Regions from separate parts of the Paenibacillus sp. FSL R5-0486 genome, predicted to be linked through region 2. Evidence: a T-box and tRNA genes for the amino acid it is inferred to sense, from the RefSeq annotation. Region 2 holds a T-box; the other holds one or more tRNA genes.
What was found. A T-box is a leader RNA that pairs with one kind of tRNA and senses whether it is charged. The one in region 2 lies ahead of MKY01_RS25340 (valine--tRNA ligase), so its partner is inferred to be a tRNA-Val.

Region 1 (16,056 bases), 920 kb from region 2:
TGGAAGGAGTCAGGACGTTGGCGTTTTTTTCTTTTTCATGATCAATTGTGGGTCAGGGATACTGTGCTCATATCTGCCTGTGATCATGGATGTGGAAACGGGTAATATAGTAAAGAGAACACTTAACGTGTAAGATATGTTCATCATCTTGCAAGATATAGGAGGTACACGATATGCAGTTGAGCGATATGCTGAAAATTCTTATAACCTGTCTATTATTTATTCTGATTTGGTGGCTACTGACTCAAGGGATTCGCAAACTTTCCAGTACTCGTGCGGGGTCCGGTTTCCGACGCGGGGGTGGATGGTCCATTGGACTTTTCATTGTTGGCGCCGTGCCACTCGGTTTTTCACTATACACAGAGATCTTTGATAAGCGCCTGGATGCCAACATCGGGTTGGGGCTTGCCATGTTTTTTGTATGGGCTTATTGTGTGATCTTGTTGTGTGCGGCGTTGGTGGTATGGGGAAGGTATGTGTACAAAAGGGATATGAAGAAGTGAATATTTGGGTTGATCGTGCTGAGCACGTCAGAAAGTTAAGGGTGAGCTAAAGGCTATATTTGCAACAATAACCTGATATGGAACGTTAAATTTAGGAAGAGGTGTTGTTAAAAGGGGGATTTACATATGACCTATCTTCGTCGAATCCTTATATTTCTCTCAATCCTGATCGTATGCCTTACGGGATGTTCTGGATCAAACGAATGCAACTCTGTGCAGACTCAAGCGAATGCACCAAGTGAAGATGGTTTCACTGGTTATGTGGTTGAACGCAAAGACAATTCCATTCTTGTGGTTGATCCTGCATATGAAGATTTCAGTGCGAACGGAGGAGGAAATCGGTATTATCCGGCAAAATGGTTCTCCAATGCGCCTGATCCGCAGATCGGCTCTTATGTTGAAGTCTGGACGGATGGAGGCCCGGAAAATGAACCTTATCCTGGGCAGGCCAGAGCAGAAAAGATAGCGGTATCTTGTCCAGTAGCACCGGATGGTGCTCATCTAAGTGAGGCGGACGCAATTCGGGGTGGACTATATTCACCAGATGGAGAAAAAGTACGTGTTCCTGTGATTGAAGATGTACAATTCTATCAGGATGCAGGAACGTGGGCGATTCGCATAAGAGACGCGATGTCAACAACGAAGAATCAAGATGAAATTGAGATCAGAGTAGAGGATATAGAGCCAGTAGAGTAACAGAGGGAGTTTATGATTTTGCACATTGAGATGAGGAAGGAAGTTTAAATGGATTTTAGGGAGTGCCTTCCCCGCGATAAGTTTGATTATGAAGCGGTGCGTAAGTTAAGTGAGTTCAGTGATGTCGAATTAAAAGTTATCATCCCAGAGCTTATGGAGTGGTTGCAAGACGGGAATTGGCCTATCTCTAAGCCGGTAGAGGATATACTATTGAGACTAGGCGAGGACTTAGTTCCTCATATTAAGGATGTATTGCAAACCCAAGATTCTACTTGGGAATATTTTATTTTGGTTGGATTAATTGATCGATTGCCTGTATCTCATCTAAGTATGTTACGGTCGGATTTGGTAAGAATACTGGAGTCTCCTACACATGATGAGATACTAGAGGAGTTGGATGAGGTTATCTTGGAGCTTTTGGAAAAGATGAAGGGAGACCAACGAGAGATAGGTGGAGATGGAAGTTTGGATACATAGGAACTGCTACTTAATTTGCTGAGAAAAAATGAAATATGGTAGCTGTGCATTAAGAAAAATAGATGTTACTGGAAGACACTAAATACCTAAGAGGTGCGAAACGTGATTAAACCGATCTTGAAGGATCTTATTATTACTGGAAATCCGAATATTTATGGCAAGTTACAATTCACGGAAACTGAAGATATTGGAGACGATTTTTACTTATCAGGTACAGCCTGTATTGGGACGAAAGATTCTGAAGGTGAGGATAATTTTGATTTTACAATCATAACTCCGAAAGCTTTAGAAAAAGAACTTAGAGCTGGAACAGATATCATATTGGGTGCAAGGCACTTTATTGTTAATAAACTGGATTTCGAATTAATAACTGAAGAAATAAATCAAATTCTCTTGAAACATCAAGGAGAAACCTGGGAAGATATAACTAAAAATCTTGCCCCTTATTTCAGTTGGGAATATACAGATTCTATACGATTGAATAGTGAGGAAGAGCTCTCGCAGATGATCAACAGACATTCAATTGAAGACGCTGATTAACTTAAAAAAGCGAGTTTATTTTACCTTCAAAATTACCTAGTGGGGATTGATGATGGATTAGAAGACAGCAAAGCCCTCAATACTGCGTTGACAGTATAAGGGCTTTATTATATTTGCACATCTCCTGTATATCTTAGTTTTAATCCGCAATATTCCCAGCCATTTTCAGACGACGCGCAATTTCCTTAAAGTCTTCTTGCGAAATGCCCGGTGCAAATTCTTCCTCGACCGCAGGAGCTTCTGGAATTGGGAATCCTTCAGGTATCCCTTGAATGACTTCAAGAGGTTGTCCATCTTCCGGGTGAGTTCCTTTCCAGATCTGGCCGATCGTATTGAAATCTTTATCACTATAGGTATACAGCTTAGTGTGTACCCCTTTTTCTTCATATTTGCGAGCCTCGTTGAAGGCTTTGTTGTTCAGTGAAGGGATAGGAACCAGCTTGGTCACATTTACGCCAGTTGCAATCTCAAGTGCTTTTGCATATGCGACAACATGCACGCCGCCACGTACCAGCAGGAAACCAACCACTTCCCGGGCTGCTGGGTGATCCGTCATCTCATATACTTTCATTTTATGGGTACGAGCGCCACATTCTAGGAAGAAGTTATGCAGCAGATCCTCGACCAGATTGCCACTGTTGAAGACGTTTGCTCCCGTCCATGGATTACCCATAGAGTCAAAAGGCATTGCGCCTTGTGCACCTGCCAGGTAGTGATACGACAGACGAGCATCTTTTACGGAACCTAGCGGTGTATCGTCGGGTTCTTTGTACTCGGTTGAACCTCTGAGGCACTTGTTAATACCATGAGACACGAGCTCAACATGACCCAATTCTTCGGCCGTAATACTCATGACGAGGTCATAGAAGGGCTTCAGCTTTTCTTTGGATCGAAAATTAAATGATTGATAGAGGTAGTTGTTCAACGTTGACATTTCTCCGAATTTGCCGCCGAGTAATTCTTGTATGGCTGCCGCAGCATTCGGATCTGGCTTCTCGACATTGGGAATCTCAATCAGGATTTCATCCAAGCGTTTGAACATTCGGGTGTAACCTCCTCATATTGGTATTGCAGATCGTGTAGGGTTTCAGATCGTGGAGTCACTCTGTCATGGCCTATTACACGTTTATTGGGTTTTTTAAACAAAAAATCAACCAAATGGGACTTAAGCATCGCATAACGCATGCCCCAACTCTTCTCCCATTTGTTATTTCCAATACGGTCAAATTTATGTATAATCAAACATTCAAACGAGTCTTCACGTATAAGAGAAGAGAGTCATGAATCCATAAAGGAGTAAGAGATGAACAAGCTTTGGATACAAAAAGTTGGGATTGTGATGTTTCTAATGATGCTTATGTACATAAGCAGCGAGCCTGCCACAGCATATGTCGTTACGAATGAGGTTCAGGTGGATGAAGAAATACGGCAGTTAATTGAAAAGAAATACGGGTTGGATCGTCCTGAGGAGCCGAAGACACAACAACACTTTTTCTCGGGTGACTGGGGAATGAGTTTCCGGACGGAGCCTCCTGATTCGTTTGACCGACTTGTTCATGTGGTTCCTTTTTCCCTACGGCCACTGGCCTGGATCTTTCGTTTATTCGTGTAAAATGAAACCCGGACGGGCAATATAACAGAAACATATTGTCCCAAGGAGTGAGTGAAATGAGAATGCTCATCGTTACCGTCATGTCGGTAGTTCTGAGTTTAGCCGGAATTACATCAGGCACAGGCGCCGCCATCCCTGATTATGCGAAGTGGGGAATTATTGCGGTCAAAGAAACACAGACCAAGTATAATGTGGATATTTTGGACTATAAGCATATCGGTCGCACCTCTCTAACAGCAGATCAATCACGGGAACAATTCAAGCTATGGGTTCGTGCGAAAGACGGCAAACAATTCGCAGTCTATGTGAATGTTGATTTTAACCCATCTACACAACAGTTAAAGAAAGTACAATTTTCGGAATCGGATCGGCACTGATCCGCTGAACTTGGTCATTACAAGTCATGTTTTCATATTAGCTATACTATGGGTTGAACCAGACTGCCTTAATCATTAAGGTGAAAGTCTGGTTTTTTTTATTTTACAAAATCCTTTTTTTACTATTGAATAAAGAACTTATGTTCGCATATAATATGAAATACAAACAAACGTTCTTATCGGAGGGATGATTATGCTAGGGAAATATATTGGCCAGATGGTGGAGCTTGTCTACATGGATCGTGCAGGGCAGATTACGCAGCGACAGATTCGAATTAACAGTGTACGTGGCGGGATGATTAGAGCATCAGCGGGAAAAGAAGGCTCGCCCCGAACATTTCTGGAGCAAGGTATTCTGGCATGGCGTCCTGTTACCGATCTGAATGGGGAGGTAAAGTATGCTGAACGACTTTGAACGCAAGATTTTGCGTATTATGGTGAACTATGCAGGACAACGGCGCAGGCTGCCGCGTATGGATGAACTGGAGAACAAGACGGGACGAAGCAGAGCTTACATTCATGAGTCTTTGCTGGAGCTTGAACGCACCGGGCACATCGCGTGGGAGAACCGGTCTACTCTTGAAGGGATACAGATTTTGCAGGCATGGGAACAGGTACAACAGCCAATTCGCAAAAGCCAACCTTCCGGTGATTCCGTAAAATATTTTACGGACTACTAATCATAATAAGAAAACGCCAACCCGGATATCCGGATCGGCGCTTACTGTGTCACATGTACGACATGTGCATCTATTTTAGAAATGGGGAAGTTGGTCCAGGTTGTTGGTTGGGTCACCGTCGGCATCTCCGCGAATGTACATTTCGCCATCCTTGCCTTTAAATACATTCACACCGGCAATAGCGCCAGCTTTTACTTCTGCAAGTGCCTGCTGATAATCCAGTACGCGTCCTGCTGAAGTCTGAAATGCTGTCAGGTCACCGTCGCCATTTTTCTGTACGGCTGTGAAACTCTCGCGTGTTGTTTGATCCATGATGTCACACTCTCCTTATATGACGAGATAGGAATCTGTCTACCTGATTAGCCTATCCGATTTCCTCGGAAGTATGCATCATATGCTGATAAGAGCTGCCAACGTCGAGGTTTTACAAGCTCTTTCTCATACGAACATGCAGAATATCTGCATCATAAAAAGGTTCTTCCGAAATCACTTCATAACCCAGTTTTTCATAGAATTTCTGTGCCTGACACTGCGCATCCAGTACAGAATAGGATAAGCCGAGTTCACGTGCCAGCTCCTCCATCGCGAGCAGAAGCACACGTCCATAACCAAATGAACGATGAGATTCAAGCACTGCGATTCGCTGCATTTTGGCTGTATCCTTGCTGTAATAGATCAGACGTCCTGTGGCTACAGCTTGGCCATCCGTACTTAACAATACATGATGCACATCCGGACTGATGACATCATATTGATCAATCTCAATCTCGGCAGGCACCTGTTGCTCGATAACAAATACGTGATGGCGAATTCCCAGGGCTTGCTCCAGTTGTTCTTCTGTTGATACATAACTAATCTCAGCTGCCAATTCCATTCCTTCTTTCTGCTCTTGCGCGACATATCAGACTGAATTATACAAAAAAATGTTTTTCCTGTATAGTGAAGTCTGGAACATATTGGGAGAGGAGGGGGTAGTGATGGGCATGACAGGCATCATGGTAATTACATTGCTAATGTCGGCGGGAATGATTACTCTGTTGTATTACGTTACGAAGAAAGCATACTCACGCAAGTGGGATGAAGATGAGTAATTCACCTGTTAACCTTCACGGCAAGACTTCACTGCTTCCTCGCGGAGAATACACATCTTGAATTACAGATTTGGAGTATACGTCCAGCCAAACGGGCAGAGATTCACCATTTTCATTGGGCTGTTGTAATTGTTGGAATTGAACTGTATGTTCATCCCTCTCTAAGCCGCAACCAGTAACGGTTGTAATGAGAATCATAAGCCCAGCAAAGAGAAAGAAGCATTTGGTAAATGTATGTTTATTAGATTTTGACCGTTTTGTTATGTTTCTCATAGGGAATTCACCTCGTTGTAGAAATGGTAATCTTTCCTTTATTGTGCACCATTTCGGGTGATTTATAACCAAATAAATCATTGACAATGAACACGGTTACTTGATATGATACTGTTACTTGATTGGGAAACAATTATATATCATGATCTGTTAGCTCAGCTGGGAGAGCACTATCTTGACAGGGTAGGGGTCAGTGGTTCGAGCCCACTACAGATCATACATGAGAAGCCTTACATTGTAAGGCTTCTTTTCTTTTTTTACATACAGACATGAATGCGATTTGCGATAGTTTCAGTTTCTCTTCCTCTTTTTAAACAAAACTTAAATAAAACATAAATTCAGCGTAAGGTTCGTCTTCTATACTTGGTCATGAGGTCAACATAGAACAGGAGAAGGAGAGAACTTATGAATTATTCAAGTCCATTTACATCAAAGTTAGCCAGAGTAGGGATCGCGGGTACACTGGCTTTAATACTGGCAGCAAGCCCACTTGCCAACATGGGGGTTGTTGCCGCGGAAGCAGGCCCAGCACCTGTATCTATGAAGATATATAACACACAGAAAGACTCTCTAGAGCAGACGCCGATTCAATACCAGATTCAGGCTCGGTTGAATGAGAAGGAAATGACGATCCAGGGGAGCGAGGAGGTAACGTATCGCAACACAAGCAAGGATGCACTCCAGCAGCTGGTCCTTCATACATATGCTGACGCAAACCTCTCCAAGTCTACACAGGCGAGCATGTACCAACAGCATAATGAGAAGATTAGTGAAGATCACCCGGAGAAGACAGCGGAGGACTTTCTGGGTGGCATCGATATTCAGGCTGTAACAGCAGATAGCCAATCGCTGGATTTCCATAAGGAAAACCAGGCGTTGACCGTGCAATTGAAGAAGCCCGTTCAACCAGGGGAATCGGTATCATTCCAACTGGAGTTTCAGTTGAATATACCCTATGGCTCACAGCGAGTTTCCTACTACAAGGACATGATCAATGGTGCACACTGGTTCCCGGTGATGTCTGTATACGACGAGGTTGAGCATCAATGGAACAAGGCACCGTATAGTCAAACATTTGAGAGTGATTATTACACCTCATCGGACTTTGAAGTTCAATTCAATGTTCCTGATGAGTATCAGGTAGCCATGCCGGGTACGATCACTACTCAAAACAGTACAGAACATGGTCGTAAAGTTGTTTCTGCTGTGGCCGAGAACACAAGGGAGTTTGTATTCTTTGCTAGCCCAAACCTTCAAGTGGAGAGTGTTACTCGTAACGGTCTGACGGTGGAATACTATTATTACAACGATGATCCATCCAAGAAAAAGATAGTTGACCGCTACATTAATCAGGCATTCAAGGTCATCGATTTCTATAGTGAGAAATATGGCAAGTATCCCTATCCAGAGTTCCGAATTGTCGAGACGTATGTACAAGGCGTTGCCGTGGAGTATGCGAGGCTCATTCAGATGGGACAGATTCAAAATGGTGCGGTTCCAGAAGAAGACACAACATTTGTTCATGAAATAGCGCATCAGTGGTTCCATGCATTGATCGGTAATAACTCGGAGACAGAATCCTTTCTGGATGAAGGCTTTGCTGATTTCTCCATGGTGTATTTTGCCGAGAAACAGGGAGACAAGCTAAATGGGTTCAGATCCATACAGTTTGATACTGCGCCCGTAGATATGGCGATTGCGTCAACAAACGATGAAGCTGGGGATTTGGCAAGTTTGGTATATTATCAGAAGGGGCGACAAGCGATCTATCAGCTTTACCGTTCCGTCGGTGAAGAGAAATTTGACGAGTTGATGAGGACATATTTCAAACGCTACGTGTACCAAAATGCAACGGTAGAGGGGCTGCTTCAAACCATTGAAGATGTGCTTGGTGAAGAAATACGTTCAGAAATGCAGATGGCCCTATATCAGCCTGATTTTGTCTTAAAGCCGGAATACCAATTATCACAGGAAGAGACCGCCGCCTATGTGCATGATGTCTTACAAGTGCAATATCAGGCTGTCATGGGTATGATCCCTGATCTGCCATATGAAGTGATGAATCGATTGATGTACAAAGCCCTTCAAGGCGAGGAATTAACCATTGTGCTCAGCGATCAGGTGAGTAAGCTTGCAACTAAACAGCAGGAAGATATAGTTAATCAGTTGACTGGATTCCTTGATATGACTGGTATGAGATACGACATTATAAGGGATCGCAAGGAACTGAAGCAAAAGATGAAAAAAGAGATCGGCAACAGCAACCTTATTGTCATTGGCAATGCCAAGTCAAACGGATTGGTGCAGGCTTTAAAATTCAACATTATTGATCGAACGAAACAGACGGGTTTTCCTTGGAAAAATACCATGAATCAACCTCTCGCCGCGGGTGCATATGTTATCAAACATCCCTATAACCAGAATCGATTGATGCTTCATTATTTCTGGAATGAGGATCAGCTGAGTGATGTGGCATTTGAAGCTTTTAAGCTGAAAATACAGGAGTCTATCGGATTCACTAACGACTTTTATCAGTACTATGTATTGGATAACCAAGGCAAGGAGCAATCCAATAAAAAAATTACGAATCCCATATCTTCACTTTTTGCAGAGTAATAAGTAATTGGTTTTGCAGTTTCTTCGTTCAAACAGGTTAGCCAATTTGTATTGGTTAGCCTGTTTATGTTTTATATGAAAACCAGTCTTAGAATAATAGGCTGCAAGATGGGCATAATGCTTTAACACAAAGGCAACTTCATGAATATACTTATCGGGAGAAAACAATAGGAGGGATTAATATGAAGGATCAACATTATCCGGGCGTACCAATGAAAGGGACAGTTGCTGATTACAACTGTAAAGGAAATAAAGGAATGAACAAAATGAAAGCGTATTCATATAATGCTAGAATTTGTCCTATCATTTGTATTACTCTGGAGCCCGCTACGAATGAGGATAATGTTGTTGATTTTTCAATCCTATTAAAGGACACTTCGGATGTTTTATATTCGCGACCGGTAAATGGTAATACCCTGCTCACGAAGGAGTTGAGTTCCCATGTCCATGACTGAAAATATTGCTCAGACAGCACTCGACGCAGCGATGAAGGCAAGCAGGGCCGTTGCGCCTTATGATTATTGTGATGCAGAAACCAGACGGATGTACACGCCTCAATTTGATAAAAAAATGGACAATCCTATGTATACTGCTACAATGGCGGGTCTTCAATCGATCTATTGGTTTCGGGCGATCAAAGTGAAGGGGCTTATCCCTGATGCAAAAGCAGATTATTATGCTACGTATTCTACCAATCATAATCACATCGGAGGAATTGGACTAGCCTACTCGAACAGCCCGACAGGACCATGGACCAAACACGGACAGGTGTATCTCGATACTGTGGTTGGGAATTCGACGGAAACTCCATTTGTGATCTGGAACGATGAAGAACAATTGTTCTTTATGTATTATCAACAAAACGGACTGGGGATCAATCAATCGACGGCACTTGCGACCTCTGTAGACATGATCAACTGGACAAGAGTGGGTTTGATTTTGGACAAACCTCCCGGGTTCCCAGGTGATGGTCATACCGGATATTTCTCGTGTTTCAGAAATGGTGGCAAATGGATCGGTTTCTCAGTGATGGGCGGTGGGGACTTTGGTCGTAAATGTATCTGGCATTCACATGACGGACGTAGCTGGTTAGCTGATCCAAGACCATTAATGGGTGGGAATGATGCCACTTTAAGTGCAGGAGAAAACATTTCGAGACCCAATGCTGGTGTATTTATGTACAAAGGGAGCATGTGGTGGCTGGGTATGTTATCAGCTTATGCTTCCGGTGGGGTTACGACGGTAGCTCGGCCTGCCATTGCCAAGATCAGTGCAGACTTTCGTCAACTGCTGGACAAACCTACAGATATATATTTTCCGGCATTGGATTGGGAAACGACCAACATGCAGTCCTTGATGGTGTCCGTTATGGACGGTGTAGTGTACGTGTATTACAATACCGATCATAATATCGGTGTAGCCTATTCGGTGGGGGTGTAGAGATGGTTATACGTGATGCAGCGGGTCAGATTGTGCCCTTTGGAAAGGTTCACAAACAGCTTGTGGCCGATTTCCTTTACGGAACGTTACCGGATTGGGTGGAGGTGGTGGGCACCCCTACGTTTGAGCCTTTGCCCGACAGAGGGACCATTACTGTTACAACTCCGACAACGGCAGGAGCCACGGCAGAGTTAAAAATGAAACATCTAATTGACAGCTCGAAAGTAACCGCAATTGCAATCACTTTGGAAGCGCTACAATTAAACGGGAACATTGGAATCTCAGTTCAGGTTGGCATTAAATCGAAGGATAGCAAGGCCGGAATCACTTTTTTTCAAAACGTAAATCAGAAATATGGTATGGTCCGTGCCTATAAAGCAGATGGAACGTACACGGATTTTAATCAAAACATGGTGTTCTTCACCACACATGGCGTAGCAGGAGATGAAGCACAGAACCGTAAGAATCTCACTGTGTTGCTCTGTACCGGATTACAGTTCTCAGCTGGGTTCGAGAGACCGTCCGTATGGCTTGGTGCGGATGATCAATATGGCGGTGTTGCTGCTGACCTTAGCGGTGGGTTGTTCCAACATGGAGAACTGCAATGTCTTTTGAAACTGACTACAAGTAAGGCCGAGGCCAAGTATTTCAAATGTGCACAGATGAAAGTGGATATCTGGAGTAATTAATCAAACAGGGAAGACGTATGAAGATGAACAAGGTGCATGATTTGAATTGGAATGAGGACGAGGATAAATAGATTATCTGTATGGATCGGTAAAAAGATATACGTGCAGTAATTTGGTACCTAAACACGGACGCTTTGAAAATGAAGTGCAGTGTTTGGGTACCTTTATTTATTAGAGAAGATTGATGACTGTACCGCCTGCTGCACCAGCAACGACAACGATCCACGGTGGTACTTTCCAAAAAACGAGCATTAGAAACAACATACATACCAGTGCAAAATCAACAGGAGTTAGGATCGCAGTTGTCCAAAGCGGATCGTACAACGATGCCAACAAAATACCTACAACGGCTGCATTAATTCCGATTAATGCTCCTTGAATTTTCGAGCTTTTGCATAAAGAATTCCAGAAGGGCAATGCGCCTACGATCAGAAGGAACGCTGGCAAAAAGATAGCAATCGTTGCAACCAAAGCACCTGGAACCCCACGCATCATCGCTCCTAAATAACCGGCAAAGGTGAACAATGGTCCTGGTACAGCTTGTGCTGCTCCATATCCTGCCAAAAAGTCGGACTTGTTGATCAGGTCCGTAGGGACGAATTCACGTTCCAGTAACGGAAGTATAACATGCCCTCCACCAAATACAAGTGATCCTGAACGGTAGAAGCTATCAAAGAATAACAGCCATCCCGAACGATCAAAGGGTGTGAGTAACGGGAGAAGAATCAGGATTCCAAAGAACGTGGCCAAACAGAATATTGCCAAGTTACGACTCACCGGGATAGACAAGTCTGTTGTCTTAATACCTGTCATTTTTCTGAAATGAATCATGCCTATTATGCCTGCAATAACAATAAAAAGGATTGGAGTGAACGCATTCTGCCATACAAGAGTCGCCACTGCAGTAAAGATAGCGATGGTTGCCCTGTAACGGTCAGAAGTTAGTTTTTGCCCCATGCCCAATATCGCTTGAGCGACAATTGCTACAGCAACAATCTTAAGGCCGTGAATCCAGCCAGTACTGCTGATATCAAATCCTTGCAGAAGGAAAGCGAACAAAACTAACGCAATGACAGAAGGAAGTGTGAAACCAAGCCAAGCCATCAGTCCCCCCAGCAAACCGCCGCGGATGATGCCAATTCCAATCCCGACTTGACTGCTGGCAGGCCCGGGCAAAAATTGGCATAGCGCAACTAAATCTGCATAGCTTCGTTCATCTATCCATTTTCTACGGCGAACATATTCTTCATGAAAGTAACCAAGATGAGCGATCGGTCCTCCAAATGAAGTCAGGCCAAGTTTAGTGGATATAGCTAACACTTCAGAAAGTGCTCTGACTTTAGGTTTGGGTTTGTCCGGGGTTAAAAATGAATTATTCTCCAAACGTGTTTTAAACTATATTTTTTTTATATTAACTATTTACATACACAATTTAATTGTGTACAATGTAATTGTTGGTGATACAAAAGAGATCAAAATATAGTCAAAATAAATCTAATTAACTAAAGGAGTTTTCACAAATGAAAACATTATATGAAACAACAGTAATCAATACAGGCGGACGTCAAGGCATCGTACAATCCCCAGATAACGTGTTTATGTTGGATGTTGCTGCACCGCCTGAACTCGGAGGACAAGTGACGACAGCTACCAATCCGGAGCAGTTGTTTGCAGCAGGGTATAGTGCTTGTTTTAACTCCGCACTGGAGTTTCAATTGAAGAAACACAAAGTTGAGATTGAAAGAAGTACGGTAGCTGCAACCGTAATGTTGGTGACGGACTCTGAGGATAACGGCGTGAAGCTTCAAGTAGATTTGGAAGTTAAAATCCTTGGTCTAGATGAAGAAACAGCACAGAAGTTTGTGAAACTTGCCCATGACTACTGCCCATATTCCAAAGGAATCAAAGGGAACGTGAATGTTAACGTGGAACTGGCGTAATCACTGATACTATTTGTTGATAAGAAGCCTCCGAGAAATCGGAGGTTTTTTGGTGTTTTATGCATAAAAATCAATTTCGCACTCAATTGTGGGTTATAATGGTAGTAAGTTTACACAAAACTGCTGAAAGGGGAATGTACTTATGATGGATTTTAGCAAACCACCCCATGGCTCTGAGACCGATACCCACCGTCAGCGTCATCAGGAGAATGAACAGAAATACCTGTCCGGAGGCAAGAGCATTTGGTATGAAATCAGCAACTGGCTCATTCTCGGAGGTATCCTTCTTGTCATATTTTTATTATTTAAATACGTTTTCTAAATAGACACACAACCGGGCGAATCCCCATATGATGCATTACATTAGTAAGCACTTGGGGAAATGGGGAATCCGGGATGGCAAAGGCAAAAGGTAAGAAAGCTCCCGCATTAAAGAGTGATAAAATACGTGTATCCATGAAGTTGGTCACATCGGATGTATGCGAGAGATGTAAGACACCATGTACACGAGGTATGGATTACGCTGCACGTATGAGAATTGAAGGGGCTTTAGGCAAGGGCGTTCCCTGTATATTGACCCGCCATACTTCTTCATAACTCTTCGTATAATCCCGTATATATAACAATTATAGATCAGGGGCATCCTTTAATGAGGATCGCCTCTTTTTGTGCGTTCCAAGGGGTGGAAAAAATTCTGGATAAAAAATGAAAAATGATGAAAAACAGCGCAACTTTGTGGATGAATCTGCAGTATAAATGTACAACAGCTAGCAGCAGGGGAGGGAATATTGACGGGATGAAATGGAAACGAATATTGCTTTGTGTCACGGTATTCTCCTTGCTCGGCGGGTCTCTATTGTTTGCAGATTCGGTGAACGAGAAGATTCGTGTTCTCATTAACGGCAAGGAAGCAGCTGATGGAGGTTATCTCATTGATGGAACGACCTATGTACCTGTCAGGGAAGCCGGAGGCGTCGTCAAATGGGACAGCAGTAACAAGAGAGTAACGGTGATCAAACCGAATGTACATATTTTTCTCTTCAAGGGAGACACTGTATTTGGCAACGTTAACGTAGGTAAGCTGAAATTCAATGTATTTTCACAAGTGGACAGTCTGACAGCAGATGTAGCTGCGGTGAAAGTAACGATTACCAATCCAAGCGGTCAGGTGAAGGATATCCAGTCACAGGAGCTTACGACCCAGAAGGATAACTTCTGGTTCCGCACATATGATTTTACGTATGATTTCAGTCGTGCCGGCAAGTATCAGGTCGGCTTTCATATTAAAGAAAATGCAAATAGCAGCTACGTCCTGGTAGCGGAGAAAATCATTACAGCGCTGAACGATTGAAGCAAAAATAACCCTGTGAGTTAAATTGACCTGTGTCATTGAACATGTTACGATATGCAAGGTTACACAATTTCTATTTATAAAGCGAGGTATTTCAATGAGCGATCACACACATGAACACGGCGATGGCTGCGGATGCGGGCAAGACCACGACCACGACCACGAGCATGAAGAAGTCCTTCTCACATTAACAGACGAGAACGGCCAAGACGTGGAGATGGTTTTGGTGGAGACGTTTGACGTGGAGAAGCATGTTTATGCGCTCCTGCTGGAACGTAACAATCCTGAAGCTGACGGCATCATCCTGCGTATGGAAGAAGAAGACGAGGAAATGGTGCTCTACAATATTGAAGACGAAGAAGAGTGGAACCGCGTTGAAGCGGCTTACAACGAACTCGTTGCATCACAAGAATAGTCATTCTTTTGGAACATAACATGAAGGCTCCTTGATCTCAGGGGGCCTTTTGTTTGTTTTTTAAGAGGTATACGAGCATTTACACCACCGGTTTGAACGACGAAATAGACGGGAAAATGCAAATTCGCTTGTCCCATAAAATAAAAAAGGGCCAAGCTAGGGCTTGGTCCTTTAAGTTTATCCCCTGCACAGCGCAAGGAGGTTGTTTTAGAAAATGGCATCGGCTTCCACGATCACTTTAACGTTGGTTACGCTGCGATCTTCGGGTCCTTTGACGGGTAATCCAACTTCGACATGATCGATGATGTAGTCGATATTTTCCTGGGTGATAACCTCACCCGGTAACAGGATCGGGATTCCTGGCGGATAGACATAGATGAATTCCGAGATAATACGTCCTGCGGATTCCTTAAACGGAATCACTTCGGTATCACCGTAGAATGCATCACGTGGAGTCAGCATCAACTGTGGAATATCCGGAACTTTTACGACCAGTTCATGGGCCGGATTCACTTGATAATAGGTACGGGAGAGATCCTGCAAAGCGTTCAGCAAGATATCCACACTATTATCCGTATCTCCTGGCGTAATGAGACACAGAATATTGTACATATCACTAAGTTCAACCTCGATGTTGTAATGTTCACGCAGCCAGTTCTCTGTCTCATACCCTGTAATACCCAGATGGCGAACATGGATCGTTACTTTGGTTGGATCATAGTTGAAAGTCGCTTCTGTACCCAGCAGCTCTCTGCCGAAGCAATACAGGCCATCCATATCATTAATCGAACGTCTGGCAAACTCAGCTAGTTCAATCGCCTTCTGTGCAATCTCACGACCGTGGAGTGCCAGGTTACGTCTTGATGTATCGAGTGAAGCAAGCAAAATGTATGAAGTTGATGTTGAGGTGAGCAGACTCAGGATCGTCTGTACACGCTGTGGATTCACGAACCCATTCTTTGTGTTCAGGTTGAGTACGGAACTCTGTGTCATGGAGCCACCAAGCTTGTGGACACTGGTTGCAGCCATATCGGCACCTGCTGCCATCGCAGACAACGGCAGATCCTCATGGAAATGAATGAGTACGCCATGTGCTTCATCAACAAGTACAGGAACTTGGTAGCTGTGTGCCAGCTCAACAATCTCTTTCAGATCGGTAACCACGCCGTAGTAGGTCGGGTTAATTACAAGCAATGCCTTGGCATCTGGATGACGCTCAAGTGCGCGACGGATAGACTGTGTAGTCACTCCATGGTCAATGCCCAGATTGGCATCTTGTGAAGGAGAAACAAATACGGGTTTGGCGCCTGAGAAAATAATCGCGGACAGAACCGATTTATGCACATTACGGGGCAC
Region 2 (16,056 bases):
TCAACTGCCAGAAGGAGCTAGAGTCGGAACAAGCAGTCTGCGCCGGTCGAGTCAATTAAAGGCCTATCGTCCAGATTTGCAATTGGAATCGATTCGCGGCAATATTGATTCCCGTCTGCGGAAGCTGGAGACTGAAGGATTCGATGCGATTATTCTGGCAGCTGCAGGATTGTACCGTATGGGCTGGGAAGACCGGATCACAGAGTACCTGACGGAAACAGCTTGCCTTCCGGCAGTGGGTCAAGGCGCGCTTGGTATCGAATGTCGTGAAGACGATGAGGAACTGTTGCACTTACTGCAGCTGTATAACGATCCCGAGACAGCATTTCCTGTACAGGCGGAACGCCGTTTTCTCAGTGTATTAAATGGGGGCTGCCAGGTTCCGATTGGTGCTCATGCGGTGTGGGTGCCTCAGCAAGATGCAGATTCCCTGAATGGTGAAAACACGTTACAATTAACAGGTATGGTCGGCACGCCGGATGGTGGACTGATTCTTAAGGAAGCTATGATCGGCAAGGACCCGGTTCGTCTGGGTGAAGAAGTGGCGTGGAGATTGATCGAACGGGGAGCAGAGCAGATACTGGCAGAAGTTAGGGGATGAAGACATGGTGGGAAAGGTCTTTTTGGTAGGGGCAGGTCCTGGGGATGCAAAGCTGATTACGGTAAAAGGGTGGGAATCCATCGGGAAAGCCGATGCTGTAGTCTATGATCGTTTGGCAAGTCCGAGATTGTTGAAACAAATGAAACCCGGCGCAGTCAAGATTTACGTGGGCAAGCGCCCGGATCGGCATACGATGAAACAGGAAGAGATCAATCAACTGTTGGTTGATCTGGCTCTTGAAGGCAAGGTTGTGGTTCGGCTTAAGGGCGGCGATCCAACTATCTTTGGACGCGTGGGCGAAGAGGCGGGTTTGCTGCACAAAAACGGAATTCCGTTTGAGATTGTACCTGGGGTTACCGCTGCAATAAGTGTACCTGCGTATGCTGGAATTCCTGTGACTCACCGTGACTATGCATCTTCCATCTCTATTATTACGGGGCACGAGAGTCCGGACAAGCTTGATCGCAGTATCCATTGGGATAAAGTGACGAATGCAACGGGCACACTTGTATTTATGATGGGGGTTGCCAAAATTGGATATATCAGCGAACAATTGATTCGTCATGGTCGTCCAGCGCAAACACCGGTAGCTCTGATTCGTTGGGGAACACGAGCGGAACAGGATACCCTTACAGGTACCCTTGAAGATATAGAAGCGAAAGTGATCGCAGCCAATTTCCAACCACCAGCTGTTATTGTGGTGGGAGATGTCGTCAATCAGCGGGAACAATTGAAATGGGCAGAAGCGCTGCCGCTATTTGGCAAACGAATTCTGGTAACCCGTGCTCGCAGTCAGGCGAGTGAACTGGTGAATCGCATTGAGGAACTCGGCGGCGAACCGTATGAGTTTCCGGTTATTGAGACGGTCATGCCATCCAGTGAATCTGCCAAGCAAAGTGTCAAAGACGCCTTCAGTGCTTTAAATACCTATGACTGGGTGTTTTTCACAAGTGTGAACGGCGTGGAGTTTTTCTTCCGCCATCTGGAACAGGAAGGCAAGGATATTCGCTCGGTTCATCAAGCGAGAATTACTGCCGTAGGACCTTCCACAGCGGACGCTTTGCGCAAACATGGCATCGTAGCTGAAGTTGTCAAAGGTCCTTTCCAGGCCGAAGGCATGCTTGAGGCTTTTGAAAGCGAATTGAAGGAAGGTCAGAGAGTATTGCTTCCGCACGGTGATCTGGCACGTACGTGGTTACGTGATCAGTTGAGAGAACGAGGACTTCAGGTAACCGAAGCCATCACCTACGATACGATCCTTGCTGGTGAGGATGATGACGAACTGCTCAAGCTACTTGAAGAAGGTGGAATTCATGCGGTGACCTTTACAAGTTCATCGACGGTTACCAACTTCATGAGTATGTTGAAACGTATGGGGTTGCAAGACCCACTGCCTTTATTGAAAGATGTGGAGGTTGCGTGTATCGGGCCTGTTACAGCGAAAACGGCAGAAGCCGCTGGACTAAAGGTTACACTGATGGCAGAGGAAGCAACGATGGATAGCTTGATCACAGTGCTATGCGACTGGAAACGGACAGGCACCAAAGAAGGCGCTCTTCGAAATTAATACACATGTAATCATGTCAACATATGAAGCGTGCTGAATTCGATAGGATACCAGCGCGCTTCCCTTTTTGCTCTATTTAACTTTCAGGGAGGTTTTACACGTATGAGTTTTCCAATTGTACGGCATCGCCGTTTACGTCAATCCACAGGTATTCGCAATATGGTCAGAGAGACCCATCTAACTGTGGACGACTTTATTCAACCGATCTATGTGACGTATGGAGAAAATGTAAAATCTGAAATTAAATCCATGCCTGGCGTATTCCGCTTCTCGCTGGATCGTCTTCAGGAGGAAGTAACGGAAATTGCCGAGCTGGGAATTCCAGCCGTGTTATTGTTTGGTATTCCCGAGACGAAGGACAGTGTGGGTTCATCTGGCTTTGCTGAAGATGGCATTGTGCAGGAAGCGACGAGATTGATCAAATCCTGGTACCCGGAACTGCTGGTTGTTGCGGATACTTGTCTGTGTGAATTCACGGATCACGGTCACTGCGGTATGGTACACACCGTGGAGATTGACGGTCACATCTGCGGAGATGTGTTAAATGACGAATCACTGGATCTACTCGTGCAAACGGCAGTGTCTCAAGCCAAAGCAGGAGCGGACATTATTGCACCATCCAACATGATGGATGGATTTGTACAAGCGATCCGCGCGGGGCTGGATGAGAATGGATTCAGTCACATTCCGATTATGTCTTACTCTGTTAAATATGCATCCGCGTTCTATGGTCCATTCCGTGAAGCTGCGGATTCCACACCACAATTCGGAGACCGCAAGTCATATCAGATGGACCCGGCGAACGCGCGTGAAGCCTTGCGTGAAGCAGAGACGGATGTGCTCGAAGGAGCGGATATGCTAATGGTTAAACCTTCGCTGTCCTATCTTGATGTCATGCGTACGATTAAGGATCAATTTGATCTTCCGCTTGTTGCCTATAATGTAAGTGGCGAGTATGCCATGGTGAAGGCGGCGGCGATTCAAGGCTGGATCGATGAGAAAAAAGTTGCCATGGAAATCCTGCTCAGCATGAAACGCGCAGGTGCAGATATGATCATTACCTACTACGGAAAAGACGCTTCACGCTGGTTGGCTGAGAAATAAAATAAATTACATTGAGGAGGATATTCATGACTGCACAACAAGGTAATCGTCGCAATGATGAGCGCTCACGCAGCGCGTTTGAGGAAGCGAAGCAGTACATACCCGGGGGTGTGAACAGCCCTGTACGCGCATTCAAATCGGTGGGACTTACTCCGATCTATGCAGAACGTGGTGAAGGGTCCAAAATCTACGATATTGATGGCAATGTTTTTATTGACTATGTGGGATCCTGGGGCCCACTCATTATGGGACATGCACACCCTGACGTTGTAGAAGCTTTGCGTGAGACAGCCCTCAAAGGAACAAGCTTTGGTGCGCCTACCTTGCTGGAGACCGAGATGGCAAAACTGGTCTGTGAGCGTGTACCTTCTATCGATATCGTGCGGATGGTTAATTCTGGAACTGAAGCAACGATGAGTGCCATTCGACTGGCACGCGGGGTAACCGGACGCAGTAAAATTCTGAAGTTTGAAGGATCATATCATGGACATGCAGACAGCTTGCTGATCAAGGCTGGCTCAGGTGTTGCAACGCTGGGTCTTCCAGATAGTCCAGGCGTGCCTGAAGGCGTAGCTGTGAATACCATTACGGTGCCTTATAACGATCTGGAGTCCGTGAGACTTGCTTTTGAACGTTATGGTGAAGAACTGGCCGCTGTTATTGTGGAGCCTGTGGCAGGTAACATGGGGGTTGTTCCTCCGGCTTCCGGTTTCCTTGAAGGGCTGCGCAGTTTGACGACCCAATATGGCAGCCTGCTTATTTTTGACGAAGTCATGACCGGTTTCCGCGTAGGGTTGAACTGTGCTCAGGGACGGTATGGGGTTACACCTGACCTGACTTGTCTGGGTAAAGTTATCGGTGGCGGCCTCCCGGTTGGCGCTTATGGTGGTCGTCGGGATCTGATGGAACAGATTGCTCCAACAGGACCAATCTATCAGGCAGGTACATTGAGCGGGAATCCGCTGGCTATGGCAGCAGGGTATACAACGCTCAAATTGTTAACACCAGAGGTCTATGACCGTCTGGAGACATTGTCTGCACGTCTGCAAGCCGGATTCGAGAAAAATGCAGCTGAGACGGGTATTGCGATAACCATTAACCGTGTGGGTTCCATGGTTTGTCCATTCTTCAGTGCCGTTCCAGTAACCAATTATGATATTGCCAAAGAAAGCAATCTGGATCAATTCCGTCGTTATTTTGCGGCCATGATTGATCAAGGTGTGAGTGTTGCGCCTTCGCAATACGAAGGTATGTTTGTCTCTGGTGTGCACACGGAGCAGGATATTGACGATACGATTGAGGCGAATCGTAAAGCTCTTCAATCGCTATGACCATCAAAAGTTGGAAACGCCGCGGGGAATGGCTTGAGCTGATGCCAGGGAAAGCCGTAACAGGCAGCTCGGACAAACCGATGGCTGCAGAGCAATGGTTATTGTCTGAGCTTCAGTTTCCGGAGAAACTGCTCCGTCAGCTGAAAGCAAACCAAGGAATACAACTTGCAGGGGACCGGCTTCGGCTGGCCCTTTTTGCGTCCCAGCCAATCGATGTTGAGCCACGCTGGGCTGATGTGGATGTATTATATGAGGATGATTTCTGTCTGGTTATGCACAAACCTGCAGGCATGAAACTGCATCCAGATGGAAGCCGTACCGATCAGGCGATCACGCTGGATCATGTGGTTGCCTCTTATTATGAAATGAACGGAATCCAGGCGAGCGTTCGCCATGTTCATCGACTGGATGAGGATACAACGGGACCTGTCCTATATGCCAAAAATGCTTTTGCCCTCGCCAAACTGGATGAAGCGATGCGTCGTAAAGAGATTGGTCGCCATTATGTAGCTATTGCAGGTGGACAAATTCCCCTTGAACTCCACAAAATTGATGCTCCGATTGGCAAGGATAGACATCACAAGCAGCGCAGACGTGTCTCGGAAGGTGGACAGGAAGCTGTTACTCATGTGGAGACCGTCGAAGTGTGGGAAAGAGCAACCCTTGTACGATTAAAGCTGGATACAGGACGAACACACCAAATTCGTGTACACCTGAGTTACGCGGGACACCCGCTCATTGGTGATTCGTTGTATGGTGGTAGAGCGGATGCCATTGGGCGACAAGCACTTCATGGAGAGATGCTTAAGTTTAGTCATCCGTTAACCGGAGCGATGATTGAAGTGAACGACCGTTGGCCATCCGACTTCACACAATTGGCAGAGCGAGAGGGGTCTTACTAGTACACTATATAAGTTCGACTAACTATATACACGAAAACGGAAAGGACAGAAACAACCAGAAGAAGTAAAGCGTTCGCCTAAAAGCTTTCTGAAAGAAAGCTACTTCGGAAGCATAAGCTATCCCCGGTTTTTCCCTTTGAAGAAGGGAATCAAAAAAAATCTGGGGATAACAGTGATCGGAAGGTTGTTCTGTCATTGGAGTGACAGTGTAAATAACCATGAGTTGAACATATATAGCAAGGTTTTTCAAAAGGTGGCATGCTCCTCTCATTCAAGGCATATAGATGGGGTAACGAAGGATTTGGACCATGGATCAGTCCCATGAGAAGGATCATGGTGAACATATGCCGAAAGGAGGACGCCACCTTTGTTGAATCAACCTTATGGTTTGCGGTTCGATATTTATGAGCGCGTTCATTTGTCTGAGGGAGTCCCTGCGATTGAGGAACTGGAGGAGATTGAACTATACCCGCGCATTCAAGTCATAGGGCAGGATGATCATGCCACGTTAAGAGGACATCTTTTACTTACAGGTGCGTACAGAGGAGAGAATGAGGCTTCAGAGGAGCTCAAACATTTCATTCCCGTGGAGATCACAGTGCCGCTGAACCGGGTCAGATCGATTGAGGATATTTCCATCGAGATCGAAAATTTTGACGTGGATCTGTTATCCAATCGCAGTCTGAACATTACAGGCGTGTTGTCGCTACGAGGTATCGAAGGTTTTCCTGTTGAAGAGCCACAAGTGTGGTCAGCAGATGAGTTTACAGTTGTTCATTCACCTGATGCTCAGCAATCCAACCGTTCCGATGAAGCAGCACAGGCAGGTAGCGATCCCAACACATTTGCACAAGAGTACCTGCTCCAGCGGAGTGAGGAAGAGAGACTTACGAATGCAGCAGAACTTGCATATGGTGCTCCGGAATTCGCTGACCTGTCCACACGGGAAGAGACATTAAGGAATAGCGAAGAATGGCAGCAGGATTATGCGAATGCGTCATCCGCAGAGCCACTTCAATCTGAGGAGCTAAGTGCGGAGTACGTTAACGAAAACAGACAACCTGATGCAAATGAAGATCCCGCATCTCTGACAGCGAATGGAGATGAATTGGCATCTCATGAGCAATACAGCGAACCTTCTCCGATCTCGTCATTTATGGCTGAGACCGCAGATCGATTAGCTTCTTACCCTGAGTCGGAACCATTGTTGCCTCTGGAAGATGAGTCTTCGGGTTGGTCCGAGCCTTCCGTGGATGCATTGCCTGCGAACTCGAGAAGTGCAGATCAAGCAGTCTCAGAGCCTACTGCTCAATCATCTAATGAGTTGGCATCACCGGATGTACCGGACGCACCAGAGGTATGGCACTTCGAATCCGCGAGATCTGTACCTCAGCAGGAGAATCAGGCAGTTGCCGATGTTCCGGTTGAATCACAGGCGGAGAACTGGCAAGGTGTATTTGCTTCGTCCGAACCAGGCAACGCTGAGGAAGACCGGCCGTCTTTTGAAGCGACTGGGGTAGACGAGTTCGTACAGAACGAAGCATTTGTTCCTGAACCTGTGGCTGAGACGGAAGACAAGCCGGAGCTGAAGGTTGCTTTTGGCAGCAAAAAAGAATCCGCACCACGGCAAGAAGAGGGCGTAGGTATCTCTTCTTTGTTATCCTCCGGTAGAGCGGCACGCGATGCTGAAGTGGAGCGAGGCGATGAGGTTCCTGCGGGTGTGGTACAGGAAGAAACGTATCCAGCTGATGATGTGGAATGGAAGAACCTGTTCCTGGGAACGATCGTGGACCAGACCCCGTTCCGCAAGGTGAAACTTTGCATTGTTCAGCGAGAAGATACACTGGATGCTATTGCAGATCGATATCAATTGAGCACGAGGGAACTTCAGTTGTATAACCGATTATCTGAGCAGGTTGTGGAAGAAGGGCAGATATTGTACATCCCTTAATCCGTAGTTAAAGCCTTCGTTACGACCCGTGATCCCCTTGAGGATTGCGGGTTTTTGCATGATTCGTCCTAAACCTGCATTCCAGCGCTCTTTATCCGCTGTTGTCAGGTTGACTATCGCGCACGAGCAAGGTATGATGTGTGTAGGTTTTTTGAAGAACAACGTGGAACGGGAGTAGTAGACAGTATGACCTTTCAGAGAGTGGAATTGCAACGCTGTGAGATTCCGCAGGAACCAACTGATCGAAGTCGCCCGGGAGTTGCCTGTTTGAATACAAGGGATGAATGAGATCTATCGTCATTTATTACTGAGGTAGGATGGGCCGGTAGCAGCCGTTATCTGCTTGAAGTGTCACGTCATGTACAGAGGGTGAAGTCTATCTTGCTGTAGGCGTGAAACAAAGGTGGTACCGCGAAAGCTAACCTTTCGTCCTTTGATGGATGAAAGGTTTTTTTTGTTTTTTTTGGCGAAGATGATGAAGTAACGGAGGAATGACACATGTCTGAGGAAAAAAAATCAGCTGCAACAGAAATGCCGACCACTTACGATCCTAAGGCGGCAGAGGATAAATGGTACTCCACCTGGATGGAGCGTGGATATTTCAAAGCCGGTCAACGTAAAGATGCCGAGCCGTATACGATTGTAATTCCACCCCCAAATGTGACCGGGATGCTGCACATTGGGCATGCGCTTGATTTTACACTGCAGGATATTCTGATCCGCACCAAACGGATGCAAGGTTATGACGCACTGTGGCTTCCGGGTTCCGACCATGCAGGTATTGCTACCCAAACCAAAGTGGAGCAGAAGCTGCGTGAAGAAGGTCTGACTCGTTATGATCTGGGACGTGAGAAGTTTCTGGAGAAGGTATGGGACTGGAAAGATCAATATGCCACTACCATTCGTCAGCAATGGGGCAAAATGGGATTGTCGCTTGATTACTCACGTGAACGTTTTACGCTGGATGAAGGTCTGTCCCAAGCGGTTCGTAAAGTATTTGTTCAACTGTATGAAAAAGGCCTTATTTACCGAGGCAAACGTATCATTAACTGGGACCCGGTGAACCGGACAGCTCTGTCCGACATTGAGGTTGAATATAAAGAGGTTCAGGGTCACCTGTACCATCTGCGGTACCCGCTCAAAGACGGAAGTGGCTACGTTACAGTGGCAACAACGCGTCCTGAAACGATGCTGGGTGATACAGCGGTTGCTGTTCATCCGAAGGATGAGCGTTATGCAGATATGATTGGTAAAGTACTTGTACTGCCTATCATTGGACGCGAAATTCCAATTATCGCTGATGATTATGTGGATAAAGAGTTTGGAAGTGGTGCAGTTAAAATCACACCTGCGCATGATCCAAATGACTTTGAAGTAGGTCTTCGTCATGATCTTCCTCAGATTACGGTAATGGATGAGAGCGGCACAATGAATGCTGAGGCAGGCAAGTATCAGGGACTGGACCGCAGTGACTGCCGCAAGCAGATTGTTGCTGACTTGAAAGAGCAGGGCGTATTGATCAACATTGAGGATCACACGCATCAGGTTGGACACAGTGAACGTACCGGAGCTGTTGTTGAGCCGTATCTGTCTACACAGTGGTTCGTTGAGATGAAGCCACTTGCAGAGAGAGCGATTAAAAAACAACAGAGCGGCGAAGGGGTTAATTTTGTTCCAGATCGTTTTGAGAAAACCTATCTGAACTGGATCGAGAACGTTCGTGACTGGTGTATTTCCCGTCAACTGTGGTGGGGACATCGTATTCCTGCCTGGTATGATGAAGAAACGGGTGAAATCATCGTATCTGCTGAAGATCCAACAACGCTGCCAGAGTATGCTGGACGCAAGCTCAGACAGGACGAAGACGTACTCGATACTTGGTTTAGCTCCGGCTTATGGCCATTTTCCACACTAGGCTGGCCGGAAGATTCGGAAGACCTGAAACGTTATTATCCGACAAGTGTACTTGTGACAGGGTATGACATCATATATTTCTGGGTTGCACGTATGATTTTCACTGCACTGGAATTCACCGATGAGATTCCGTTCAAGGATGTGCTGATGCATGGTCTTGTTCGTGATGCAGATGGACGCAAAATGTCCAAATCATTGGGCAACGGTGTAGATCCGCTGGATGTGATTGAGAAATACGGCGCAGATGCAATGCGTTACATGATCTCAACCAGCAGCACGCCAGGTCAGGATCTCCGTTTCCGTTGGGAACGGGTGGAGCAGGCTCGTAATTTCGCCAACAAGATCTGGAATGCTTCGCGCTTTGCATTGATGAATCTGGAAGGATTCACCTATGAGGAACGTGACATCAGCGGAGAGCTTGGTACAGCCGATTATTGGATTTTGCACCGTCTGAACGAAACTTCCCGCGATATTACGCGTCTAATCGAAGCGTATGAATTTGGGGAAACGGGTCGTGTGTTGTATAACTTTATCTGGGATGACCTGTGTGACTGGTACATTGAGTTTGCTAAGCTGTCCTTCTATGGGGAAGATCCGGTTGCCAAGAAGAAAACACAATCGGTGCTTGCTTATGTGCTGGATCAGACCATGCGCCTGATTCATCCGTTTATGCCATACATCTCCGAAGAGATCTGGCAGCATCTGCCGCATGAAGGTGAGACCATTACGCTGGCATCATGGCCGGTATATGATCCTGCTCTTGAGAACCCAGAGGCTGTTGCCGAGATGAACCTGCTCATGGATACCATTCGTGCAGTGCGAAACATTCGTGCAGAAGTGAACGTGCCGATGAGCAAAAAGATCGAGTTGATGGTCAAAGCAAATAGTGCTGAGACGTCCAGCATCATTGCGCGTAACAGTCACTACATCAAACGTTTCTGTAATACGTCCGAGTTCGATAGTGGGCTGGATTTAAACTCACCGGATAAGGCAATGACTGCGATCATTACGGGGGCAGAACTATACTTGCCGCTCGCAGGTCTTATTGATATCGAGCAGGAAGTGGCTCGTTTGGAGAAAGAGTTGGAGAACCTTGAGGGCGAAGTTCTCCGTGTAGAGAAAAAGCTGGCGAACGAAGGCTTTGTAGCCAAAGCTCCTGCCAAAGTTATTGAGGAAGAGCGCGCCAAACAAGCAGATTATTCCGATAAACGGGATAAAGTGATTGCACGAATCAAGGAACTTAAAGGTTAATATATGTGGGTCGGATGGAGAGCCATTATGCCATCCGGCCGCTTTTTTCACTCAAATTCGGACCGAAGGTGAATCAGATGACGGAATTAGACGGGACAGATGCAGCAGCTCCTTTACTTACGTATAACGAGGCCGTGGACTGGATCAATGGCCTTATTCCTTTTGGCATCCGACCTGGATTGGAACGAATCGAGAGTCTGATGTCCATGTTAGGCAATCCACACCAACGTCTCAAATTTATTCATGTCGCGGGAACGAACGGCAAAGGTTCGACTTGCGCTTTTTTGACGTCAGTGCTTCTTCAGGCTGGATATGATGTGGGTACCTTTACGTCGCCTTATATCACCAAGTTTACAAACCGTTTTCAATACAACGGTGAGGATATTCCTGAAGAAATCCTGCTTAAGCTCTCGAACCGATTACATCCACTGGTCATGGAAATGGCCTCAACTCCGCTTGGATCACCCACGATGTTTGAGGTGTCCACGGCTCTGGCGCTTCTGTACTATGCAGAGGAGTGTTACCCTGACGTTGTGGTATGGGAGACGGGGCTAGGGGGAAGGATGGACGTAACGAATATTGTCGCACCTGTTGTGTCCGTCATCACGAACATTGGTATGGATCATACGGATGTGCTTGGAGATACGATTGAGCAGATTGCTGGAGAAAAGGCAGGTATTATCAAGCCGGGAGTACCCGTTGTGACTTGCGCGACTCAACCCGAAGCTGTGAAGGTGATTCAGGAGAAAGCACAGCAGCTTCAATCAAGCTTGTATTTGGCTGGAGATCAATTCTCTTATCATAGACTGGACAGCAATGAGAACGGACAATCTTTTCATTTTACAGGCCCGTTCCGTGATCTGGACGTTCGCATACGCATGCAGGGTTCACATCAATGTGACAATGCAGCGGCCGCACTTATGGTGCTTGAATTGCTTAGACAATACATGGCATTTATGCTGGATGACAACGATATTGCACTTGGACTGGAGAATGCTTTCTGGGCAGGAAGATTCGAAAAAGTCGTCGATGAACCCCGAATTGTGCTTGATGGAGCACATAATCCGGAAGGGGCAGAGTCACTGGCCAAGAGCATTATGGATGTCTATCCGCACAACAAGTTAATTTTGATGATGGGTATGTTGGCAAATAAGCATCACGAAGCGTATTTGCAGCATATACTGCCACTAGTGGATACGCTGATCCTGACCGAGCCAGATTTCCGACGCAAAATGGATGCAGCCGAATTGCTGCAGATTGTCGAACGGGTACGTCCCGCCATTGCGAAGCAGGAACTGGAAATCATCGTCGAGCCCGAATGGGCAAAGGCACTTGATCTATTGAAGTCACGGACGGAAGCGGAAGATCTGGGGGTGGTCTCCGGCACACTGTACCTGATTGCGGATGTGCGGGCAGCCCTTTTGCATCAAACCGATTCTGAAAAAGGTTGGTGAAAGTTTTGTTAAATACATCGGAACACGTTCATTTTATAGGGATTGGCGGATATGGCATGAGTGCCATCGCAAGAGTTATGTTGGAAATGGGATACACCGTTACCGGATCGGATGTCGCTTCACAGGAGTTGACCGAGAAGTTGGCAGCCAAGGGAGCGAAAATATATATCGGACATACGGCAGAGCACGTCACTGGAGCAGATCTTGTTGTCTACTCTACGGCAGCGCCTGCTGATAATGTGGAACGGGTAGCAGCTGCAGAGCTGAACATTCCGATTCTGCATCGTTCCCAGATGCTTGCACGTTTGTTGAACGAACGTAAAGGTGTGGCTGTAGCTGGGGCTCATGGTAAAACAACCACTTCATCCATGATTGCACTTGTTATGGATAAATGTGATACAGATCCGACATACATTATTGGCGGAGAGATCATGAATGTGGGTACCAACGCGAAGGCCGGTCAAGGCGACTGGGTAGTCGCTGAAGCGGACGAGAGCGATGGTTCGTTTCTGCAGTACCATCCATGGCTCGGTATTGTAACCAATATTGAGGCAGATCATCTGGAGAATTACAACAGTGATTTTGAGGAGCTCAAAAGGGCTTATGTGAAGTTCCTGAGCCAGATTCGTCCGGAAGGAACAGCGATTGTGTGTTCTGACGACGAGAATGTTCAAGCGATTTTGCCAGAACTCAAGTCGCGGATTACAACCTATGGTATTGATCGTGCTGCAGATTATACGGCAACGGATATTGTATTGGGCGATCGCCGTATCTCCTTTACGATGAATCATCAGGGTGCTGCTATGGGCACGGTGGAATTATCAGTGCCGGGTAAGCATAACGTTTATAATGCGATGGCTACTGTGATTACCTGTCTGGAAGCAGGCATTCCATTTGAGAAGATTGTGGCAGCTATCATCCAGTTCCATGGAGCCAAACGTAGATTCCAGGTATTGGGCGAGGCGCGCGATATGCTGATCATCGATGATTATGCTCATCACCCGACTGAGATTGAAGCTACCATTAGTGCCGCCAAAGCAACGGGCAAACGCATTATTGCGGTATTCCAGCCACAGCGTTATACGCGGACGTTCTTCCTGCTGGATGCGTTCAGTCGTGCTTTTGCGGAAGCGGATGAGGTGCTTATTACGGACATCTATTCTCCTGCGGGCGAAAAACAGATCGAAGGGGTAACGTCAGCCCGACTGGTTGAACTGATCGTTCAAAACAGTAATGCTTCTGCACGTTACCTTCCTACAAAAGAAGAAGTGGTGGCTGATCTGCAACATCGTCTGCAGCCAGGAGATCTTGTGATTACGATGGGCGCAGGTGATATCTGGAAAGTCGGCGATACACTTGCCAAAGGTTTGAAATAGATCAATTGAGAAATCGCCTGTCTTCGATACGAAGCAGGCGTTTTTTGCGTTATATGGAATGTATTCTCCAGTCTCTGCATATAGCTTATATAAATGGGACAAAGGAGAGGGTACGGGTGAGCAATGCTAGAATGACGTTTCGCTTCGGGGATCATGAGTCGGACAAGCCTGAAAACAAGAGGATATCCGCGTCCAGTCCATTGGTGACGTTAAGTGAAGAATTACCGCATAATCAACCGCTAACGCCTAAGCAGATGGATACAACCCCATCATGGACGCCTGAGGATATCCCCGGAGACTGGGGAGAGACGGTGCTGACAAGCTCTACTGTACCTGAACCTGACGAGCGAGTGAGTCATGATTCGAACTTGAACTTGGATGAGGCCCATTATTTTGGGAACCGTTCCGGTTACGGTTATGTTAATCACACCGATAATCCGGAGGAAGAGCGTCGTGATCTGTCCAATGCCCATGATGATCAGGGCCACGACTGGCTTGCAGATTCGGAGAACTATTCCTATAAACGCAATCGCCCTCCAAGGGGCTGGAAAATGATTGGTTCTGTCACTGGTGCACTTGTTACCGGAGCACTTTTTGGTATGGTTATTCTTTCATTTTTTAATAAAGAAGGAGCCGCGAAGCCAGGCGATCTTCTGCCCGTCAATCAGGCAGTTTCCACTGTGACGGGTCAGGAGGGGACTGCAGGTACAGAGCAGCAACTTCAGACAGCGGCGACTGGCAGTACGTATTATGCACTTCAATACGGCGTGTTCAGTTCTCCTGAACGAGCTGAGCAGGCTAAGCTTGAACTGGCTCAGGCAGGTATAGCCGCAGGTTCTGATCCTGAAGATGGCAATCGAGTATATGCAGGCATTTCGGCTGATCGTGAAGAGGCCAAGCTACTTAGCTCCAGGTTAAAAGCCCAGGGAGTTGAACTGTATGTCAAGGAGATTGTGAACCCTGAGATCAACCCGGCTATATTCGGTGGCAAACAAGAGGATGTGCAGCTTTTCTTCACAAACAGTTCTGCACTGGTGGAACAATTATCTACCTTGTCCATTCAGCAGCTGGGACAGTCTGTTCCGGCAGCAGTTTCTACAGAAACGATGAAAGCGATTCAAAATAAGCACGAGTCATGGCTGACGGGATTGAATAGTCTTACACCTGGCCTGACCGCAGATGTACAACCTATTATTGGTGGAATGGAGAAATCAATGAACAGTGCAATTACGGCTATAGCGGAGTACAACAAAAACCCGGATGATGTACACATGTGGTCCGTGCAGTCCGATCTGATGGAATATGTACTGCAGCAGAAAAAATGGCTCGAAGCGATAAAGCAGTAACATGCTCTTTCCCATAACAACGCTTGGAAATACCCATCCGGCAAGGAACTGGAAATAGTTCCCCTTGCCGGATTTGTGTTTGTATTGACGTACAAAACCCCGTATAATAATGTGGGTGTCAAAAAATGGCGAGGGAAGATTACCGATGAAAAAAAACTTCGGCATGTTATTGCTGTTTCTGCTGCTCGGCTGGATGGCCGGAGCGTGGATCGCCAAGGCACTGCAGCCTGTAAAGGCAGTAGCCTTTCTTACGAAAGCCACGACCATACGTTGGTCGCCACAGGCTGATCTGGATATTATCAGTTATGATATTTCACTTCAATTTCAAATGAGCCTTCTGAGTCTGATCGGTATGATTGCCGCTGTGTGGCTTTATCGCAGACTGTAGGAGAATGACGAGTTATGACGAAAAAAATTAAACCAGTGACATCTATTATCGTGATCCGGACAGGATGTTGCCGTGGCATAAGGAGCCGTTCATTTTGGATAACACACAACAGCGCCCTATTATTCTGGCCTCCACATCGCCTCGGCGCAAAGAACTGATCGCATCACTCCACCTAGCGTTTGATGTAATACCAAGTCATGCCAATGAAGATACACCACCAGAGTGGACACCTGAACAGACGGTACAGGAACTTGCTTTGCGCAAGGCGCTTGCCGTGTATCGTGGGCTTGAAGGCCGCGAGCAGGAAGCCATTATTGTTGGTAGTGACACCGTTGTTGTTCTGGATGGTGAGATTCTAGGCAAACCCTTAGACGAAGCGGATGCTGAACGTATGTTATCAAGGCTGCAGGGGCGCGTACATCGGGTGTTCACGGGTGTCGCTTGTATTGATGCGGGCAATGGACAGTCGTTAGTTCATTACCGCCAGACCGATGTAACGATGAAAGAGCTGTCGGATGCGACCATCCGTGCTTATGTGCAGACAGGTGAGCCTTCAGATAAGGCAGGATCATATGCCATTCAGGGTATTGGTGCTTCACTGATCGACCGCATTGAAGGATGTTACTTTAATGTGGTTGGCTTGCCGCTATCTTTGCTAAGTGATATGTTGGACGGGTTCGGCGTACATGTGTTGCCACGAATATGAATGAAGCCAAATGTTGTGAAATGAAAAGAGGGAACATATGGAGTCGCCTCAATACATGATGCGCGACATCCCCCAGGAAGAACGCCCGAGAGAACGCATGATGGAATACGGGGCGGGCGCCTTAAGCCATGCTGAATTGCTGGCAATTTTACTTCGAACAGGCAC

Region 1: it encodes a tRNA-Val, which carries the amino acid that the T-box ahead of MKY01_RS25340 (valine--tRNA ligase) is inferred to sense. The anticodon was not compared.

Annotation. Positions count from the first base shown of each region.
Region 1 covers NZ_CP150237.1:4,790,360-4,806,415, reverse strand. Annotated here, with positions in the region: gene MKY01_RS21425 (hypothetical protein) at 174-503, shown strand; gene MKY01_RS21420 (DUF3221 domain-containing protein) at 630-1,199, shown strand; gene MKY01_RS21415 (DUF5071 domain-containing protein) at 1,248-1,676, shown strand; gene MKY01_RS21410 (Imm8 family immunity protein) at 1,779-2,216, shown strand; gene MKY01_RS21405 (manganese catalase family protein) at 2,356-3,258, opposite strand; gene MKY01_RS21400 (hypothetical protein) at 3,520-3,828, shown strand; gene MKY01_RS21395 (DUF3889 domain-containing protein) at 3,885-4,205, shown strand; gene MKY01_RS21390 (hypothetical protein) at 4,399-4,620, shown strand; gene MKY01_RS21385 (hypothetical protein) at 4,604-4,885, shown strand; gene MKY01_RS21380 (DUF3892 domain-containing protein) at 4,961-5,197, opposite strand; gene MKY01_RS21375 (GNAT family N-acetyltransferase) at 5,310-5,753, opposite strand; tRNA gene MKY01_RS21370 (tRNA-Val) at 6,394-6,466, shown strand; gene MKY01_RS21365 (M1 family metallopeptidase) at 6,655-8,865, shown strand; gene MKY01_RS21360 (hypothetical protein) at 9,048-9,320, shown strand; gene MKY01_RS21355 (hypothetical protein) at 9,307-10,305, shown strand; gene MKY01_RS21350 (hypothetical protein) at 10,308-10,994, shown strand; gene MKY01_RS21345 (chromate transporter) at 11,166-12,377, opposite strand; gene MKY01_RS21340 (organic hydroperoxide resistance protein) at 12,515-12,934, shown strand; gene MKY01_RS21335 (hypothetical protein) at 13,077-13,256, shown strand; gene MKY01_RS21330 (copper amine oxidase) at 13,731-14,285, shown strand; gene MKY01_RS21325 (DUF1292 domain-containing protein) at 14,383-14,700, shown strand; gene MKY01_RS21320 (aminotransferase class I/II-fold pyridoxal phosphate-dependent enzyme) at 14,908-16,056, opposite strand, start outside.
Region 2 covers NZ_CP150237.1:5,714,349-5,730,404, reverse strand. Annotated here, with positions in the region: gene hemC (hydroxymethylbilane synthase) at 1-601, shown strand, start outside; gene cobA (uroporphyrinogen-III C-methyltransferase) at 606-2,168, shown strand; gene hemB (porphobilinogen synthase) at 2,271-3,272, shown strand; gene hemL (glutamate-1-semialdehyde 2,1-aminomutase) at 3,299-4,603, shown strand; gene MKY01_RS25350 (RluA family pseudouridine synthase) at 4,600-5,505, shown strand; gene MKY01_RS25345 (LysM peptidoglycan-binding domain-containing protein) at 5,873-7,456, shown strand; T-box leader at 7,612-7,893, shown strand; gene MKY01_RS25340 (valine--tRNA ligase) at 7,955-10,621, shown strand; gene MKY01_RS25335 (folylpolyglutamate synthase/dihydrofolate synthase family protein) at 10,699-12,075, shown strand; gene murC (UDP-N-acetylmuramate--L-alanine ligase) at 12,132-13,451, shown strand; gene MKY01_RS25325 (SPOR domain-containing protein) at 13,568-14,797, shown strand; gene MKY01_RS25320 (DUF4321 domain-containing protein) at 14,943-15,185, shown strand; gene MKY01_RS25315 (Maf family protein) at 15,280-15,891, shown strand; gene radC (DNA repair protein RadC) at 15,929-16,056, shown strand, end outside.